Regions from separate parts of the Enterobacter sp. K510 genome, predicted to be linked through region 2. Evidence: predicted binding sites of a transcription regulator. Region 2 holds the regulator's gene; each other region holds the start of a gene.
The links. The regulator CRP, encoded in region 2, controls carbon source genes, mostly activating them, when cyclic AMP is high. The targets are predictions, from matches to a motif close to ATGTGANNNNNNTCACAT.

Region 1: the regulator CRP is predicted to act here: its motif matches at 895-912, upstream of deoC (deoxyribose-phosphate aldolase).
Region 3: the regulator CRP is predicted to act here: its motif matches at 1,083-1,100, upstream of bhsA (multiple stress resistance protein BhsA).

Annotation. Positions count from the first base shown of each region.
Region 1 is NZ_JBNRLQ010000006.1:268,451-270,714, reverse strand. Features, by position in the region: gene ACQUTD_RS12755 (YjjI family glycine radical enzyme) at 1-783, opposite strand, end outside; gene deoC (deoxyribose-phosphate aldolase) at 1,032-1,811, shown strand; gene deoA (thymidine phosphorylase) at 1,942-2,264, shown strand, end outside.
Region 2 is NZ_JBNRLQ010000005.1:364,162-366,425, reverse strand. Features, by position in the region: gene ACQUTD_RS11435 (phosphoribulokinase) at 1-94, shown strand, start outside; gene ACQUTD_RS11430 (OsmC family protein) at 218-622, opposite strand; gene crp (cAMP-activated global transcriptional regulator CRP) at 928-1,560, shown strand; gene ACQUTD_RS11420 (YccS/YhfK family putative transporter) at 1,614-2,264, shown strand, end outside.
Region 3 is NZ_JBNRLQ010000003.1:425,798-428,061, forward strand. Features, by position in the region: gene ACQUTD_RS07425 (hypothetical protein) at 1-126, opposite strand, end outside; gene ACQUTD_RS07430 (TetR/AcrR family transcriptional regulator) at 291-926, opposite strand; gene bhsA (multiple stress resistance protein BhsA) at 1,173-1,430, shown strand; gene ACQUTD_RS07440 (hypothetical protein) at 1,470-1,658, shown strand; gene ACQUTD_RS07445 (YdgH/BhsA/McbA-like domain containing protein) at 1,719-1,928, shown strand; gene ACQUTD_RS07450 (ATP-dependent Clp protease proteolytic subunit) at 2,008-2,264, opposite strand, start outside.

The DNA.
Region 1 (2,264 bases), on a different contig from region 2:
GCTGCGTTCGGCAACGGCCTTCAGGTTCAGCCTGACCAGCGTACTGCCGCCCCCTGCCAGCGGCAGCGAGTTGTAACAGCTAACGATGCCGTAGCCGCCTTTTGTGAAAATTCTATCATTTACCGGGCCGTTGGAAATATGCGGTTTACTGCACTCACAGATGTTTTCCGCCACCTTCAGCAGCAGCGACTCGGGGGTGATTTCAGGATCATAAATAAAGGTCAGATTCGGCGAAACCTGCTTTAGCTCTGCGTCAGCGCGTAAAATGGCGCGGGTGACCGGCGTATCCTGCGGGCCAATATTGGCATGCATAAAGGCATCCGGCAGGGTGCGATCCAGATAGCGCCAGAAACGTTTTATGCGACTATCGATTTCGTCTTGTGTTAGAATTCTAACATAAGGTTGCAGCAGGGCATCGAGGTGGCCGAGGAACACCGGCATTGAGGTGACCGACGGCACATGGTGATAAAGAATGGTGAGCATCGACAGCGCATCGTCGAAATCTTTTGCCGGTTCCAGCTCCAGCCATTCCGAACCCTGCGCCAGAAATTTCGCGTAATCGGGCAGCACATAGCGCGGTTTGTAAGGCGCGTTGCCCTCGAACATATCGCATATCACGCCGTCATCCAGCGCCGCAAGCGCGGCCTGGGGTAAGGCGGGATAAGGCAGAGCGTTTTCCGCCTCCAGCGCCAGAAAATGTCGCTTTTGTGCGGATGAGAGTACAGGGCTTGTCACAATTTGCTGGCAACGTTGCAGCATCGTTTGGGGCGCAGACGCGGGCATGGGCTTTCCTCGGGTTCCTTGAGTGAGGCGGGCAGTGTAAGAAATGCCGGATGCACGTCTTTTGATCCTGATGGGTGCGCAGCGGAAAAACCCTGGCCCTGGTGCTGAAAAAGTTGATCTGAATCTCATATCAGTTATGCAAATGTGAATGTCGTTTTCATTAACTGTGATGAATGTCGAAGTGTCGTGGCGGGTGAATGTTAGAATACTCACACACCCGCCGGAATAAATGTTAACCGGAGAATGTTATGACTGATTTAACCGCAAGCAGCCTGCGCGCGTTGAAACTGATGGATCTGACCACCCTGAACGACGATGACACCGATGCGAAAGTGATCGCGCTGTGTCACCAGGCGAAAACCCCGGTTGGCAACACCGCCGCGGTTTGCATCTATCCGCGCTTTATCCCGATTGCGCGTAAGACGCTGAACGAGCAGGGTACGCCTGACGTGCGCATCGCCACCGTGACTAACTTCCCGCACGGTAACGACGACATTGAGATCGCGCTGGCCGAAACCCGCGCCGCCATCGCCTATGGTGCGGATGAAGTGGACGTGGTTTTCCCGTACCGCGCGCTGATCGCCGGTAACGAGCAGGTCGGTTTCGATCTGGTGAAAGCCTGTAAAGACGCCTGTGCCGCAGCGAACGTGCTGCTTAAAGTGATCATCGAAACTGGTGAGCTGAAAGAAGAAGCCCTGATCCGTAAAGCCTCTGAAATCGCCATCAAAGCGGGCGCTGACTTTATCAAAACCTCCACCGGTAAGGTGCCGGTCAATGCCACGCCGGAAAGCGCGCGCATTATGATGGAAGTGATCCGTGATATGGGCGTGGAAAAAACCGTGGGCTTCAAACCGGCGGGCGGCGTACGTACGGCTGAAGATGCCGCGCAGTTCCTGGCTATCGCCGACGAGCTGTTTGGCGCTGACTGGGCAGATTCCCGTCACTACCGTTTTGGCGCGTCCAGCCTGCTGGCGAGCCTGCTGAAAGCGCTGGGCCACGGCGACGGTAAAAGCGCAAGCGCGTATTAAGTTGTTATTTGCCAGACCACAGGCCGGGTAAGGCATCGCCGCCACCCGGCATGTCATCGTAACGCCGGGTGGCGCGTTGCTTACCCGGCCTACAGACTGGCCTTCGACTCGTTTTCCTCAGGGGGTTCCCTTGTTTCTCGCTCAAGAAATTATCCGCAAAAAACGTGACGGCATCGCATTAAGCGATGAAGAGATCCGCTTTTTTATTAACGGCATTCGTGACAATACCGTTTCCGAAGGCCAGATTGCGGCGCTGGCAATGACCATTTTCTTCCATGACATGGCGATTGAAGAGCGCGTCTCGCTCACCATGGCGATGCGTGATTCCGGCAGCGTGCTGGAGTGGAAAAGCCTCAACCTTAACGGCCCGATTGTAGATAAACACTCCACCGGCGGCGTGGGCGATGTCACCTCGCTGATGCTGGGGCCGATGGTCGCCGCCTGCGGCGGATA
Region 2 (2,264 bases):
ATTAGTGGTGCCGGGCGGAAAAATGGGGCTGGCGATGGAGCTGATCATGCTGCCGCTGGTGCAGCGGCTGATGGAAGGCAAGAAAATCGAGTGATTTTTGTGTGCCGGATGGCGGCGTGAACGCCTTATCCGGCCTACAGATTAAGCTTTTGTAGGTCGGATAAGCGTAGCGCCATCCGGCAGGGTTAGCGCAGCGCCACCCGACGCGCACCAAAAATCACCCCTCAATCACCTCAAACGAATGGGTGATATTGGCGGCTTTTTCCAGCATCAGCGCCACCGAGCAATACTTCTCTGCCGACAGATCCACCGCGCGGGAGACCGCCGCTTCTTTCAGCGCTTTGCCGGTGACGATAAAGTGCAGATTGATGTGCGTGAACAGGCGCGGCGCCTCTTCACGGCGCTCGGAGGTCAGTTTGACTTCGCAATCCGTCACATCGTGACGCCCTTTTTGCAGAATGGATACCACGTCAATGGCGCTGCATCCCCCGGCGGCCATCAGCACCATCTCCATCGGGCTTGGCGCTTTATCGCCTGAGTTGCCGTCCATCAGGATCTGGTGGCCTGAAGCGGACTCGCCCATGAACGTTAAACCTTCTACCCATTTGACTCTTGCTTGCATTTTATTCGCTCCGGCGCGGTAAATTTCCCTTCAGATTACGCGCACATAACAATTCTCGCAACGGAAGGCGACCTGCATCATGCTGAAGCGAGACACCAGGAGACACACAGCAAAAGCTATGCTAAAACATTCTGGCTGCTACAGTGATACATTGACGTTGCACATGTATGCAGACGACATCAAACATTAAAGGCTGGATTTTCGAACGGCCACTTCCCGGGAACAGGGAAGCATATGATTGCAACCCCAGAGGCAGAGTGTTCATCCTGGCTCTGGAGCCAGCTTATAACAGAGGATAACCGCGCATGGTGCTTGGCAAACCGCAAACAGACCCGACTCTCGAATGGTTCTTGTCTCATTGCCATATTCATAAGTACCCGTCGAAGAGCACGCTGATTCACCAGGGTGAAAAAGCGGAAACGTTGTATTACATCGTTAAAGGCTCAGTGGCAGTGCTCATCAAGGATGAAGAAGGTAAAGAGATGATCCTCTCTTACCTCAACCAGGGAGATTTTATCGGTGAACTGGGCCTGTTTGAAGAAGGTCAGGAGCGCAGTGCCTGGGTACGTGCTAAAACCGCTTGTGAAGTGGCAGAAATCTCGTATAAAAAATTCCGTCAGCTTATCCAGGTGAACCCGGATATTCTGATGCGCCTGTCTTCCCAGATGGCGCGCCGCCTGCAGGTGACGTCCGAGAAAGTGGGTAACCTCGCCTTCCTCGACGTGACTGGCCGCATCGCGCAGACGCTGCTGAACCTGGCCAAACAGCCGGACGCCATGACCCATCCGGACGGTATGCAGATTAAAATCACCCGTCAGGAAATCGGCCAGATCGTTGGCTGCTCCCGTGAAACCGTCGGCCGCATCCTGAAGATGCTGGAAGATCAAAACCTGATCTCTGCGCACGGTAAAACCATTGTGGTTTACGGAACCCGCTAAGCCCCTCAAACGGCGTATTGCATCTGCGAGACGCCGTTTTTGTTTGCATTCTCATGTGGCGCAGGCTGATCTATCACCCGGAAATTAACTACGCCCTGCGACAAACGCTGGTGTTGTGTCTCCCTGTGGCCATCGGCCTCGCCTTCGGGCACCTGCAACAGGGGCTGCTGTTTTCACTCGTTCCTGCCTGCTGCAACATTGCCGGGCTCGATACCCCCCATAAACGCTTTTTCAAACGCCTGATCGTGGGCGGCTCGCTGTTTGCGGGCTGTAGCCTGGCGGTGCAGCTACTGCTGGCGGAGAATATCGCCCTGCCGCTGATCCTCGGCGGGCTGGCGCTGCTGCTTGGCGTCACGGCGGAGATCAGCGCCCTGCACGCGCGCCTGCTGCCGGCGTCTTTGATCGCCGCCATCTTTACCTTAAGCCTTGCCGGAAATATGCCGGTATGGGAGCCGCTGCTGATTTACGCCTCCGGCACGCTGTGGTACGGGCTGTTTAACTGGCTGTGGTTCTGGATGTGGCGTGAACAGCCGCTGCGCGAATCCTTAAGCCTGCTCTATCGCCAGCTGGCGGATTACTGTGAAGCAAAATACAGTCTGCTGACCCAGCATGCGGATCCGGAAAAAGCCCTGCCGCCGTTGCTGGCGCGTCAGCAGAAAGCCGTGGATCTGATCAGCCAGTGTTACCAGCAAATGCACATGCTC
Region 3 (2,264 bases), on a different contig from region 2:
GCCCTCAACAAAGCGCCAGAAACCCATTGTCTGCGTACCGGTGTCAAGGTTTTCTACTTCTTCATTCGTATAGAATGCGAGCTGCACGATACCTTTGTACCGGATCCGGTAAAAACCATTGTTCACATTTTCACCCTCAAAGGTATGAATAGAGATTATAGATGGTTTATACCAGACCGCCTTAAAATTGTGCTTTTTTAGCAGAATTATCTGAAAATTTTTTATTATCGTATCCGGTCACATTTCCGGCCGTATCGCCATTTATCAGTAAAACCAATCATTTTAATGACTTAAGACGAAACTAACGTCGGCCACAACGCCAGCGTCGTATCGATAATTTGCATCAGATCTTCAGGCGACGCACCTTCACGGGCGCTGACCGACATCCCCTGGATCAGGCAGCTTATAAAAGCGGTCAATGCTGACAAATCGGTGTGGGCGGGCAGTTCACCCTTTTCCTGCCGTTGCGTTAAAAACGCCAGCAGCATCTTTTCTTCCTGCGCATGACGGGTACGCACAGCACAGGCGATTTGCTCTGAAGATGCCGATACCGTGGCGGAAGTATTAATCAGAAAACAGCCTGCCGGGGTATCTGTGCTGGTAAAGCAACGGGCCAGCGCGGTGAGATAGTCACGCACGGCCTGCTCCACAGGTTTCTCATCGCAGAACAACTGCGCTTTGTGCCTGGCGGCAAAGGTACTGACATAGCGGTCCAGTACCGCCCGGAACAGTCCCTCTTTATTAGTAAATTCTGCATATAACGTCGGCGCCTTCGCGCCTGTCGCCTCTACCAGATCGGCAAGCGAGGTCGCTTCGTAGCCGTGCTGCCAGAATAGTTCCATCGCCCGATCCAGCGTGGCCTCACGGTCAAACACTTTGGGTCGTCCCCTGCCTTTCTTCGTACAACTTGTCATCTGCATGGTCATTCGGCCCCCTGCTTTCAGTGATTTATATAGTAATCATTATAAAAACAAGTCGGCAGCGATGACCAGCAGGTTTTATACAAAAAATTTTTTCATGTATCTAAATGATTTATATGGGTTTAATAATTATATTAACGGTCATTAAAAAATAAGGTTGACGTGTGATGCAGATCACATCTATCATTTGTCTATCGATCGTTAAGTAATTACTTACGACACTCATTACACCGAATACTGAAGGTACTGATTATGAAAAACGTTAAAGCTCTGTTCGCCGTCGCCATCCTGAGTTCACTCTCTTTCGCAAGCGTCGCTGCGGTGCAGGTTGATGCGACTCCCGCCGGTCAGCAGAAAGTGGGGCATATCTCAGCTAACGCGGGCACTAACATCGCATCACTGGAAGCAGAACTGGCACAGAAAGCCGATGAAATGGGCGCGAAGTCTTACCGCATTACTTCTGTTACCGGCCCGAATACGCTGCACGGTACTGCGGTCATTTATAAATAAGTCGCCGATAACGACCCTTGATGAAAGAAGGTATAAAAAATGAAAAACATCAGCGTAGTTACTGCTTTTATCCTGGCCGCCACCGTCTCCTTTGGCGCAATGGCAGCCGATAACCATACACCGCGTCCTGAAGCCGGTTCGAATATCGATAACACCGCGCATCAGAACCACCTGGAATACAGTCACGCTTTCGATCCTGAAAACCTGACCGCAGGCGATCTCCAGTAACTAATGATCCCTGAACGAAAAGTTAACGCTCTTACCGAATATACTGTTGAAGGAATTATCATGAAAAACGTTAAAACCCTGGCCGCTGTAGCCGCTCTGTCCCTGATGTCTTTTGGCGCTTTCGCACAATCCGTTACCGCTTCTGCCTCCACGCTGGACGCCGCTGAAGCGCAGATTGCCGCAAAAGCAGAAAAAGCCGGCGCATCCTATAAAATTACCGAAGCTAACGTCAGTAATAACGTGCACATGACCGCTGAACTGACAAAATAAGTCAGCGAGCCTGTCCTGGCGCCGTCCGACAAAAACAAAAAGCTCCCTGGGGAGCTTTTTTTATGCGCGCAATACAGGCTTAGTCGAGGTTTAAATCATCATAGTGCTGAATTAATTTACCGACGACGCCGTAATCCAGCGCCTGCTCCGGTGACATCCAGTAGTTACGATCTGAATCTTTTTTCACTTTTTCCAGCGGCTGCCCGGTCGCGTCGGCAATCAGCTTGTTAACCCTTTCCTGCATGCGAATAATTTCACGCGCTTCAATTTCAATATCCGTTGCCTGACCACGCACGCCGCCTAACGGCTGATGGATCATAAAACGGGTATTTGGCA